Regions from separate parts of the Streptomyces sp. NPDC005799 genome, predicted to be linked through region 2. Evidence: riboswitches for the same ligand, from Rfam matches in the RefSeq annotation. Region 2 holds a riboswitch; each other region holds the start of a gene.
What was found. Region 2 has a riboswitch for thiamine pyrophosphate ahead of thiO (glycine oxidase ThiO). Riboswitches for the same ligand answer to the same signal wherever they lie in the genome.

Region 1 (3,928 bases), on a different contig from region 2:
CCTACCCGCTGTCCGAAGCGGCGGCGGCCCACCGCGCGATCGAGACCAGGCAGACGACCGGCAAGATCGTCCTGGTGCCATGACGGCCTTGAGCAGAGCGTTCCTTGGAGTCCGCGGATGATCGGTGCAAGCGTGCGCGTGTGGCATGACGAAGAGAGCTGGGGGATCCTCGACTCCCCGGAGACGCCCGGCGGTTGCTGGGCGCACTTCTCGGCGATCGAGATGCCGGAGTTTCGTTCTCTGTCCGTCGGCCAGGTCGTCGCCCTGGAGTGGGAGGCCGGCGAGCAGGACGGCTGGCACTGTCGGGCCGTCCGCGTGGTACTCACGGACACCCGGTTCCGCGAACTGAGGGACGTCGATTCCGCGAACTGAGGAACCCCGATTCCGCGAACTGGCAGACGCCGGGTCCCGGCGGAGGAAGCGCCGTCCCGGGTCGGTGGCGGGACGGCGTTCCGGCGTTGGTCAGTCAGCGATCGGCAGGTACACCCTGTTACCGCTCGCCGCGAACTCCTTGGACTTCTGCAGCATCCCCTCCGCGATCTCCTCCTGCGACGCCCCGTCGGCCGCCTCACCGCCGAACCGCTCGGTGATGGTGTGGCTGATCTTCATGGAGCAGAACTTCGGCCCGCACATCGAGCAGAAGTGAGCCGTCTTGGCCGGCTCCGCCGGGAGGGTCTCGTCATGGAACTCGCGGGCCGTGTCCGGGTCCAGGGCGAGGTTGAACTGGTCCTCCCACCGGAACTCGAAGCGGGCGTCGGACAGCGCGTCGTCCCACTCCTGCGCCCCGGGGTGCCCCTTGGCAAGGTCGGCCGCGTGGGCGGCGATCTTGTAGGTGATGACACCGGTCTTGACGTCGTCGCGGTTGGGCAGGCCCAAGTGCTCCTTGGGAGTGACGTAGCAGAGCATCGCCGTACCCCACCAGGCGATCATCGCGGCACCGATGCCGGAGGTGATGTGGTCGTACGCCGGCGCGACGTCCGTCGTCAGCGGGCCGAGGGTATAGAACGGAGCTTCATCGCAGATCTCCTGCTGAAGGTCGATGTTCTCCTTGATCTTGTGCATCGGGACATGCCCCGGGCCCTCGATCATGGTCTGTACGTTGAAACGCTTCGCGATCCGGTTGAGTTCCCCGAGCGTGCGCAACTCCGCGAACTGCGCCTCGTCGTTGGCGTCCGCGATCGAACCGGGACGCAGACCGTCCCCGAGCGAGTACGTGACGTCGTACGCGGCGAGGATCTCGCAGAGTTCTTCGAAGTTCTCGTACAGGAACGACTCCTTGTGGTGCGCCAGACACCACGCCGCCATGATCGAGCCGCCGCGCGAGACGATGCCGGTCTTGCGGTGGGCGGTGAGCGGGACGAACGGGAGGCGCACGCCCGCGTGGACGGTCATGTAGTCCACGCCCTGCTCGGCCTGCTCGATGACCGTGTCCTTGTAGATCTCCCAGGTCAGCTCCTCGGCCCGGCCGTCGACCTTCTCCAGCGCCTGATAGAGCGGCACCGTGCCGATGGGGACGGGGGAGTTGCGCAGCACCCACTCACGGGTGGTGTGGATGTTGCGGCCCGTGGACAGGTCCATGACCGTGTCGGCGCCCCAGCGGGTCGCCCAGGTCATCTTCTCGACCTCCTCCTCGATGGAGGAGGTGACAGCGGAGTTGCCGATGTTCGCGTTGACCTTCACCAAGAACCGCTTGCCGATGATCATCGGCTCGATCTCCGGGTGGTTGACGTTCGCGGGGAGAACCGCCCGGCCCTCCGCGATCTCCTCGCGGACGACCTCCGGTGAGACGTTCTCCCGGAAGGCCACGAACTCCATCTCGGGCGTGATCTCGCCGCGGCGCGCATACGCGAGCTGCGTGACCGCCTTGCCGTCGCGGCTGCGCCTCGGCTGGCGCGGACGTCCCGGGAAGACGGCGTCGAGGTTGCGCAGACCGCCGCGGGGCGATGTGTGCTTGACCCCGTCGTCCTCGGGACGGACGGGCCGACCCGCGTACTCCTCTGTGTCCCCGCGACCGACGATCCAGTTCTCGCGCAGCGGGGCGAGCCCCCTGCGGACATCCGTGTCGGTGAGCGGATCGGTGTACGGGCCCGAGGTGTCGTACAGCGTGACCGACTGCCCGTTGGTGAGGTGCACCTGACGGACCGGCACCCGCACATCGGGGCGCGAACCCTCGATGTACGCCTTGTGCCAGCCGATGGACTTCCCGTTCTCCCCGTCGAACTGCGTGGAGGCAGGCGTGCGTGCGTCCTTGTTGGTCATGAGACCTACTCCCTACGCCGGCATTACCCGGTAACAGGTTCGGCGGTCGACGCAGCGGCTTCCGTCTGCCGACATTTCGTGGGGAACATCACTCGACTTCGTTGACGTTCCACGTGAAACATCGCTGGGACGGAGGTCAGCGCCCTCTCAGCCCGGTGCTCCGAGCTCCCGCGTGTGCAAAGGTGCCTCCACGCTAGCGTCATGTGTGGCGCGGTGAACAGTGCCCCTCTGCCGTTGTTGGGATGATCTGCCGGTGACCACGACACACCAGCCCTCGTACCCGCCCCCTGGGCACGGCCCGGGATACGGCGGCATCCATGGGGCCGACGGCCACGAACCCGGTAACGGCCCCGGAGCCCCCGGCGGGCCGGGACACGGGCACGATGCGGGCGCCCATGGCGGGCACGGGCACGATGCGGGCAGCCACAGCGGGCACGGCCACAGTCACAGCCATGGTCCGGCCGCCCCCGTCTCCCAGCATTTGCGCAAGGTCATCGCGGCCGTCCTCATCCCGTTCGCCGCCGCCGTGGTCGTCGGCCTCGTGGTGCTGTGGCCGGGCGGCGCCCCGTCGCACCAGCGGACCGGGGTGGGCTTCGACCGGCAGACCCAGCAGGCGACGGTCACCAGGGTCGTCTCCGTGAGCTGCAAGTCGGTGAACGCCTCGGGCGGGAGCTCGCTCGGCGACACCTCCACCACCGGGGGTTCCTCCGCCCAGCAGCAGGAGAAGGGGACCTGCAAGAAGGCGACGATCCGGGTCGACACCGGCAAGGACAAGGGCCGTACGTTCACCGAGATCGTCCAGCCCGACCAGTCGCGCCAACTGCACCAGGGCGAGAAGGTGGTGGCCGCCTACGAGCCCTCGGCACCCAAGGACCTGCAGTACTCCGTGGCCGACGTGAACCGACGGTTCCCGATGGCTCTGCTGGCCGGCATCTTCGCGCTCGCCGTCGTGATCGTCGGACGGCTGCGGGGCGTCATGGCGCTGGTCGCGCTGGCCATCAGCTTCCTGATCCTGAACTTCTTCATCCTGCCCGCGATCCTGCAGGGCTCGAATCCCCTGCTCGTCGCGGTGATCGGGTCGAGCGCGATCATGCTGATCGCCCTCTACCTGTGCCACGGGCTGTCGGCCCGTACGTCCGTGGCGGTGCTCGGCACACTGATCTCGCTGGTGCTGATCGGTTTCCTCGGCTCGCTGTTCATCGGCTGGGCGGCGCTCACCGGGAACACCGACGACAACACCGGCCTGATCCACGGCCTGTATCCGTCGATCGACATGAGCGGTCTGCTGCTCGCGGGCGTCATCATCGGCTCGCTCGGTGTCCTCGACGATGTGACGGTCACTCAGACCTCGGCGGTCTGGGAACTGCACGAGGCCAACCCCTCGACGGGGTGGCGCGGGCTGTACCGCGCCGGCATCCGCATCGGCCGCGACCACATCGCGTCCGTCGTCAACACCCTGGTCCTCGCCTACGCCGGTGCCGCGCTGCCCCTGCTGCTGCTCTTCTCCATCGCGCAGAGCAGTGTGGGCACGGTGGCCAACAGCGAGCTGGTGGCGGAGGAGATCGTGCGCACGCTCGTGGGATCGATCGGGCTGGTCGCCTCGGTCCCGGTCACGACGTTGCTGGCGGCGCTGGTTGTCTCGGCCGACCGACCGTCACGGGAGACGGGA
Region 2 (3,928 bases):
CGGATTGCGGATGCCGAGCCCGGAGCCGATGGGCGAGCCGAGCGGCATGACCGCCGCGCAGCCGACGTCCTCCAGGCGGCGGGCGAGCACCGGGTCGTCATTGGTGTACGGCAGCACGGTGAAGCCGTCGTCGACAAGGGTCTCGGCGGCGTCCAGCAGCTCGATCGGGTCCGGCAGCAGGGTGCGCTCATCGGCGATCACCTCGAGTTTGACCAGGTCGGTGCCGAGTGCCTCGCGTGCCAGGCGGGCGGTCAGCACGGCCTCTGCGGCGGTGAAGCAGCCCGCCGTGTTCGGCAGCACGCGGATGCCGAGCCTCTCCAGGACGGACAGCACGGAACCGTGCACGGAGGGTTCCACCCTGCGCATCGCGACCGTCGTCAGCTCCGTGCCGGACGCCACCAGCGCCCGCTCGAGCACCTCCAGGCTGGGGGCGCCCCCGGTGCCCATGATCAGGCGGGACGAGAAGGACGTACCGCCGATCACAAGAGGGTCGTCGGCCATGGGTCAGCCTCCTTGGACGGCGGTGAGCACCTCGACGCGGTCCCCCTCGGAGAGGGACGTCGACGGCCACTGCGCGCGCGGGACGACGGTTTCGTTGAGGGCGGCGGCCACGCCGGAGGGCGCCGGGGTGAGGGTCTTGACGACGGTGTCGAGAGCCGTGCCGGGGGCGAACTCGCGCGGCTCTCCGTTGACGGAGACGTTCATACCGGCTGCTCCACGCGCGCGAAGCGCCTCGGGGTGAACGGACGGGCCTCGTCGGGGAGTTCACCGGTGGTCAGGACGTGCGCCATCGCGTCGCCGGTGACCGGCGTGAGCAGCACGCCGTTGCGGTAGTGGCCGGTCGCCAGGAGCAGGCCCGGCAGCTGCGTGGGCCCGAGCAGCGGCGCGTTGTCGGGGGAGCCGGGGCGCAGGCCCGCGCGGGTCTCCGTCAGCGGCAGTTCGGTGATGCCGGGGACCAGCTCGTGCGCGTCGCGCAGCAGTTCGTACACGCCGCCCGCGGTGACCGTGGTGTCCCAGCCCAGTTCCTCGCTGGTCGCGCCGACGACCAGCTCGCCATTCTCGCGCGGCACCAGGTAGACGCTGCTGCCGCGCACCACGGCGCGCACGGTGCGGTTCAGGAACGGCGCGTACCGCTTCGGCACGGTCAGCCGCAGCACCTGCCCCTTCACGGGCCGTACGGGCGGCAGGACGTCGTCCGGGACGCCCGGGAGCCGTCCGCTGAGGCTGCCGGCGGCCAGCACGACCTGGCCCGCGCCCAGTTCGGTGCCGTCGGCCGTGGTGACGCCGGCGGCCCGCTCGCCCGCGACCCTCAGACGCTCGGCCCAGCCGCGGTGGAAGACCACGCCCGCGTGCTCGCACGCGGCCACCAGCGCACGTGCCAGGCGCCGCGGGTCGATCTGATGGTCGCCGTCGACCCGGAGCCCCCCGCGCACGCCCGGCGCGAGCATCGGCTCCAGGCGCCGGCACTCGCGCCCGGACAACCACTCTGACTCCAGTCCCGACTGCCGCTGCAGGGCGTGCAGTTCGCGCAAGTGGGCGCGGTCGTCGGCGTCCAGGGCGACGGCGAGGGTGCCGCACCGGCGGTAACCGAGGTCGTCCCCGGTGAGCTCGCCGAGCTCGGCCGCGAAGTCCGGGTAACGGCGCGCCGACTCCAGGTTGAGGCCGAGCAGGGTCTGCTCGCCGTAGTGCAGTTCGGTGACGGCGGCCAGCATCCCGGCGGCCACCTGGGCCGCCCCGCCGCCCGGCTCCGGGTCCACCACGGCGGTCGCGAACCCGCGCTGTGCGGCCCGCCAGGCCGTGACCAGGCCGATGATCCCGCCCCCGACGACGAGGACGTCTGACGTACGTGACGGCATGGGCGTCCAGCCCCTCCCTTCGCCGGCATGACCCGGATCAGGTTCGTACGGTCGGAGGCCGCCAGCCTCCCTCTCAGCCCGGTGCGTCCGGGCTCCCGCGAGTGCTTGTACGGTGGCCACCCTAGCCCGATCCCCGACGCCGCTGTAAGGGAGCCTCCCGCCGTGCCCCGCTCGCTGGACGGCCTCGTCCTCGCCCCCGTCGCCGACCAGGCCCCAGGTCAGGTGGGCACCGGCACCCGCTTCACGTACCACGAGCGGGACGGGGAGATCTGGGCCGAGTACGCGGGCGGCGACGTCGTACGCGGGCATCTGGTGGGTACCCGGTCGGGAGACCGGCTCGACTTCCGGTACGTGCAGCTCACGCACGACGGGACGACGTCCTCGGGGCACTGCGTGTCCACGGTCGTCGGACTGCCGGACGGCCGGCTGCGGCTGGAGGAGACCTGGGAGTGGGAGTCGCAGCCGGGCCGCGGGACCAGTGTTGTGGAGCAGGTCACTCAACACGACCGCTGACTGACGGATAGTCAGTGTCTATGGTGATCAGGTGAGCGAGCAGACGACGCAGTCGCAGCGACGGGTGGTCGTGGTCGGCGCGGGCATGGCCGGTGTACAGACCGCCGTCGCCCTGCGCGAACAGGGCTTCCGGGGCACCGTCACCCTGATCGGTGCCGAGCCCCACCAGCCCTACGACCGTCCGCCGCTGTCGAAGGCCGTCCTGCTCGGCAAGTCGGAGGGTTCCGCCTTCGACGTCGACTTCGAGGCGCTCGGCATCGAACTCCTGCTGGGACGCGAGGCGCTCGGCGTGCGCCCGGACGACCACGAACTGAACACCGAGGCCGGGCCCGTCCCGTACGACGTCCTGGTCCTCGCCACCGGCGCCGAACCCGTCCGGCTGCCGGGCGCGGAGGGCGTGCCCGGCGTGCACCTGCTGCGCACCCTGGACGACGCCGAGCGGCTGCGGCCGGTGCTCGCCCGGCAGCACGACATCGTCGTCGTCGGCGCGGGCTGGATCGGCGCCGAGTTCGCCACGGCCGCACGCGAGGCCGGCTGCTCGGTGACCGTCGTGGAGGCCGCCGACCGACCGCTGGCGGGCGCCCTGCCCGCCGAGGTGGCCGCGCCGATGGCCGCCTGGTACGAGGACGCCGGCGCCGTGCTGCGCACCCACGCGCGCGTGGAGCGCGTCGAACCCGGCGAGGTCGTCCTCGACGACGGCTCGCGGCTGCCCGCGGGCGCGGTGGTGGTCGGGATCGGCGCCCGCCCCGCCACCGGCTGGCTCACCGGCTCCGGCATCGAACTGGGCGCCCACCGCGAGGTCCTGGCCGACGCGTACCTGCGCAGCTCGGCACCGGATGTGCACGCCGTCGGCGACTGCGCCTCCTTCCCCTCGGGCCGGTACGGCGAGCGCCTGCTCGTCCACCACTGGGACAACGCCCTCCAGGGCCCGCGCACGGTCGCGGCGAACATCATCGCCGCGGCCACCGGGGCGCCGCCCGCCGTCTACGACCCGGTGCCGTACTTCTGGTCCGAACAGTTCGGCCGCTTCGTCCAGTACGCCGGCCACCACACCTCCGCGGACGCCACCCTGTGGCGCGGCGACCCCTCGGGCCCGTCCTGGTCCGTCTGCTGGCTGCGCGAGACCCGTCTGATCGCCCTGCTGGCCGTGGGCAGGCCCCGCGACCTGGCCCAGGGCCGTCGCCTGATCGAGGCTGCCACTCCGATGGACCCCCGGCTCCTCGCCGACCCCACGCGCCCGCTCAAGGCGGCCACGGCCTAATCCGCCGCCCTGGTTGGACGGCCCCGACTTCCGACTGTCAGTCCTGGATGGCACGCTTAATCCCGTGACCGAGATTGACGCAAAGATCGATGCTCTCGTCCCCGCCTGGCTCACCCTGCCCGACATCGCCGAGATCCTCGGCGTCGAGGTGACGCGTGTCCGGCAGCTGGTCAAGGAGGGCCAGCTCATCGCCGTACGCCGAGGTGAGAACCGCGCGCTGCACGTCCCCGCCGCCTTCATCGACGGGGCCGAGCAGAAGGTCGTCAAGGGCCTGTCCGGGACCCTGACGCTCCTGCGG
Region 3 (3,928 bases), on a different contig from region 2:
CAGGTCGAAGATCTCGGAGGTCTGCCGGTAGATCTCGACTTCCAGGGTGGAGAAGGTGGGCCCGCCGAGGATCTGGACGACGCCGAAGGACGTGAAGGTGAAGAGGAACACCATCAGCGCGGCGGCGGCCACGGCGGGCGCGAGGGCGGGCAGGGTGACCCTGCGCCAGGCGCGCAGCGGGGACGCGCCCAGCATCCGCGCGGCCTCCTCCTGCCGCGGGTCCAGTTGCGCCCACAGTCCGCCCACGGTCCGTACGACGACCGCGTAGTTGAAGAAGACGTGCGCCAGCAGGATGGCCCACACGGTCGTGTCCAGCCGTACGCCCCACAACTGGTCGAGCAGTCCGCCGCGTCCGACGAGCGCGAGGAAGGCCGTTCCGACGACGACCGTCGGCAGGACGAAGGGGACGGTGACGACGGCCCGCAGCACCTGTCGGCCCGGGAAGTCGAAGCGCGCGAAGACGTAGGCGCCGGGAAGGGCGACCAGGAGGGTGAGCGCTGTTGAGGCGAGCGCCTGCCAGGTGGTGAACCACAGGACGTGCCGGATGTCGGACTGGGTGACGACGTCCGCGATCCGCCCGAGCCGCCACGCCCCGTCGACCTTCAGCCCGCGCGCGACGATCGCGGCGACGGGCCAGGCGAAGAACAGTGCGAAGAACGCGACGGGCACGGCCATGAGCCCGTAACGCGCCGCGTTCCCCTGCCGGGTCCTGCGCGGGGCCGCTTCGGTCGGGGCTACTTCAGTACGAGTGACGTCCACGACTTGACCCACTGGTCACGGTTGGCGGCGATCTTCGCGGGAGCCATCGTCTCGGGGTTCTTGGCGGCGGGACCGTACTCGGTGAACTCCTTGGGCACCGCGGCCCCTTCGATCACCGGGTAGACGAACATGTTGAGCGGCATGTCCTCCTGGAACTCCTTGGTCACCAGGAAGTCGATGAACGCCTTGCCGCCCTTGCTGTTGTGCGCGTTGCTGAGCAGTCCCGCGTACTCGATCTGCCGGAAGCAGGTGCCGTACGACACTCCGGTCGGCGCGGTCTTCGGCCTCGGGTCGGCATAGACGACCTCCGCGGGCGGCGAGGAGGCGTAGGAGACGACGAGCGGCCGGTCCCCCTTGGCCTTCTTGCCGCCGGCCGAGCCGGAGAACTCCTCGTTGTAGGCCTGCTCCCAGCCGTCGACGACCTTGACGCCGTTGGCCTTGAGCTTCTTCCAGTAGCCCTGCCAGCCCCCATCGCCGTACTTCGCGGCGGAGCCGAGCAGGAAGCCGAGGCCGGGCGAGGAGGTGGCGGCGTTCTCGGTGACGAGGAGGTTCTTGTACTCGGGCTTGACCAGGTCGTCGAAGGACTGCGGCGGGGTCAGCTGGTGCTTGCTGAAGTAGGCCTTGTCGTAGTTGACGCAGATGTCGCCGGAGTCGATGGGCGTGACCCGGTGCTTGTCCTGGTCGACCCGGTACTGCGGCTTGATCCGGTCGGAGCCCTTCGCCTCGTACGACTGGAACAGTCCGTTGTCGAGGGCCCGGGAGAGCAGGGTGTTGTCAACGCCGAAGAAGACGTCGCCCTGGGGGTTGTCCTTCGTCAGGATGGCCTTGTTGACGGCCTGCCCGGCGTCTCCGTCCTTGAGGACGTGGACCTTGTAGCCGGACTGCTTCTCGAAGTCGGCGAGGACGCTCTTCGAGACGGCCCAGGAGTCGTGGCTGACCAGGGTGACGGTCTTGGAGTCGGCGGAGGAACCGCTGCCTGAGGAGCCGCAGGCGGACAGCGTGAGCATGCCGAGGCCACAGCCGAGGCCTATGACGGCAGCACAGTACTTCTTGGTGTTCACGGTGATGACCGAACTTCCTACCCAGAATGACCTGGGCGAGGTTCAGAGGGTCTGCGGCCCGATTGCCGCACTCTCAGCGCTGTGGCGCTCCCCTGTCGGATATGAAGGTGTACGTACGGGCAAAGGTTACCGCTCGGTGGCCGCCAGCTGTCCACAGGCCCCGTCGATCTCCTGACCTCGGGTGTCCCGGATGGTCACCGGTACACCGTGCGCGGCGATGGCCTCGACGAAGGCCTTCTCGTCCTCGGGCCGGGAGGCGGTCCACTTCGAGCCCGGGGTCGGGTTCAGCGGAATGAGGTTGACGTGCACGGGTTTGCCCTTGAGCAGCCGCCCGAGCCGGTCACCCCGCCACGCCTGGTCGTTGATGTCCCGGATGAGCGCGTACTCGATGCTCAGCCGTCGCCCGCTCTTCTCCACGTACTCGAACCCGGCGTCGAGCACCTCCCGCACCTTCCAGCGCGTGTTCACGGGGACGAGGGTGTCACGCAGCTCGTCGTCGGGGGCGTGCAGCGAGATCGCGAGCCGGCACTTGAAGCCCTCGTCGGCGAAGCGATGGATGGCGGGCACGAGCCCGACCGTCGACACGGTGATCCCGCGCTGCGAGAGCCCGAGCCCGTCGGGGGCGGGGTCGGTGAGCGCGCGAATGGCTCCGACCACTCGCTTGTAGTTGGCGAGCGGCTCCCCCATCCCCATGAAGACGATGTTGGACAGCCGCGCGGGCCCGCCCGGGACCTCTCCGTCCCTCAGCGCCCGCATCCCGTCCACGATCTGGTGCACGATCTCGGCGGTCGACAGATTCCGGTCCAGCCCGGCCTGCCCGGTGGCGCAGAACGGGCAGTTCATCCCGCACCCCGCCTGCGAGCTGATGCACATGGTCACCCGGTCCGGGTACCGCATCAGCACCGACTCGACGAGCGTCCCGTCGAACAGCCGCCACAGCGTCTTGCGGGTGGTCCCCTGGTCGGTCGACAGATGCCGTACGACGGTCATCAGCTCGGGAAGCAGCGCCTCCCGCAGCTTGGGGCGCGCCGCGGCCGGGATGTCGGTCCACTCCGCGGGGTCGTGCGCGTACCGCGCGAAGTAGTGCTGCGACAACTGCTTGGCACGAAACGGCTTCTCCCCGACCTCGGCAACGACCTCCTTGCGCTCGGCAGGAGTGAGATCGGCAAGATGCCGCGGCGGCTTCTGAGCTCCGCGGGGGGCGACGAAAGTAAGTTCTCCGGGCTTAGGCATGGCTCAACCAGTGTCGCAGATCGAACCGGGTGGCCCGGGACAGCTGAGGTGTAGCCCACTCCGCCTCCGATACAGGGGCGGGTTCCCTCGTGGGGCAGGGGAGGCGCCGGGATGGTGGAGACCTCGACATCGAGCCGGCCAGGGCGCCGGGCTGCGTGCGCGGCTACGACACGATCGCGGGCAGTCCGAGGGCGATCCACGAGGCCGGGTCGGCCGCGGCGAGCGGCCCCTCGCGGATCGGCGAGTCCATCGACACCACCGAGAAGAACTCGACAGCATCGGTGACCACACTGGCGACGGCAAGGTCGACAAGGCTGTGCAGGACCTGGACCGGGCCGTCGCCGACTACAACAGGGCCGTCCTCGCCGGCGAGAACCCGGACTCGCGTGCGATCGACAAGGCGGCCGACGAGCTGAAGGACGTCTGCACCTCGCAGCGAGGGCCGGGAAGCGACGCTAGGACGTGTGCTCCAGGCGGTCCTTGAGCAGGCGTTCGTTGCGCGGCAGTTCCTTGCGGACCTGGGGGCGGACGAACAGGGGCAGCATCACCTTGCCGAGGCCGTGGCCCTCGAAGTCGAGGTCCATCTTCACCCGGGAGCGGCGCCCGTCGTCCAGCGGTTCCACCTCGGCGTGGAACAGGCCCCTGACCGGGCCGTCGATGCCGCGCACACTCCAGCTGTGCGGCGGGTCGTACTCGGTGTACTCCATGGTCATCGGCATCTCACGGCGGTGCCCGAGGCGCCGGGTGACCCGGACCTGGGATCCGGTGTGCAGCGGCCCCTCGTCGAGCCGCTCCGCGGATACCGCGCTCAGCTGCCACTCGGGCAGATGGGAGGGATCGATGACGTACGCCCAGACGTCCTCAGGAGCACGGTC

Region 1: another riboswitch for thiamine pyrophosphate. It lies ahead of thiC (phosphomethylpyrimidine synthase ThiC); the one in region 2 lies ahead of thiO (glycine oxidase ThiO).
Region 3: another riboswitch for thiamine pyrophosphate. It lies ahead of ABZ453_RS11365 (thiamine ABC transporter substrate-binding protein); the one in region 2 lies ahead of thiO (glycine oxidase ThiO).

What each region holds. Positions count from the first base shown of each region.
Region 1 is NZ_JBEXXQ010000045.1:2,348-6,275, reverse strand. Features, by position in the region: gene ABZ453_RS35370 (NADP-dependent oxidoreductase) at 1-83, shown strand, start outside; gene ABZ453_RS35365 (cold shock domain-containing protein) at 118-372, shown strand; gene thiC (phosphomethylpyrimidine synthase ThiC) at 463-2,259, opposite strand; TPP riboswitch at 2,252-2,441, opposite strand; gene ABZ453_RS35355 (YibE/F family protein) at 2,513-3,928, shown strand, end outside.
Region 2 is NZ_JBEXXQ010000002.1:81,793-85,720, forward strand. Features, by position in the region: gene ABZ453_RS02355 (thiazole synthase) at 1-501, opposite strand, end outside; gene thiS (sulfur carrier protein ThiS) at 505-705, opposite strand; gene thiO (glycine oxidase ThiO) at 702-1,856, opposite strand; TPP riboswitch at 1,854-1,965, opposite strand; gene ABZ453_RS02370 (hypothetical protein) at 2,019-2,369, shown strand; gene ABZ453_RS02375 (FAD-dependent oxidoreductase) at 2,401-3,630, shown strand; gene ABZ453_RS02380 (Rv2175c family DNA-binding protein) at 3,695-3,928, shown strand, end outside.
Region 3 is NZ_JBEXXQ010000009.1:82,682-86,609, reverse strand. Features, by position in the region: gene ABZ453_RS11370 (iron ABC transporter permease) at 1-675, opposite strand, end outside; gene ABZ453_RS11365 (thiamine ABC transporter substrate-binding protein) at 735-1,820, opposite strand; TPP riboswitch at 1,817-1,924, opposite strand; gene rlmN (23S rRNA (adenine(2503)-C(2))-methyltransferase RlmN) at 1,947-3,053, opposite strand; gene ABZ453_RS11355 (hypothetical protein) at 3,217-3,342, opposite strand; gene ABZ453_RS11350 (SRPBCC family protein) at 3,509-3,928, opposite strand, start outside.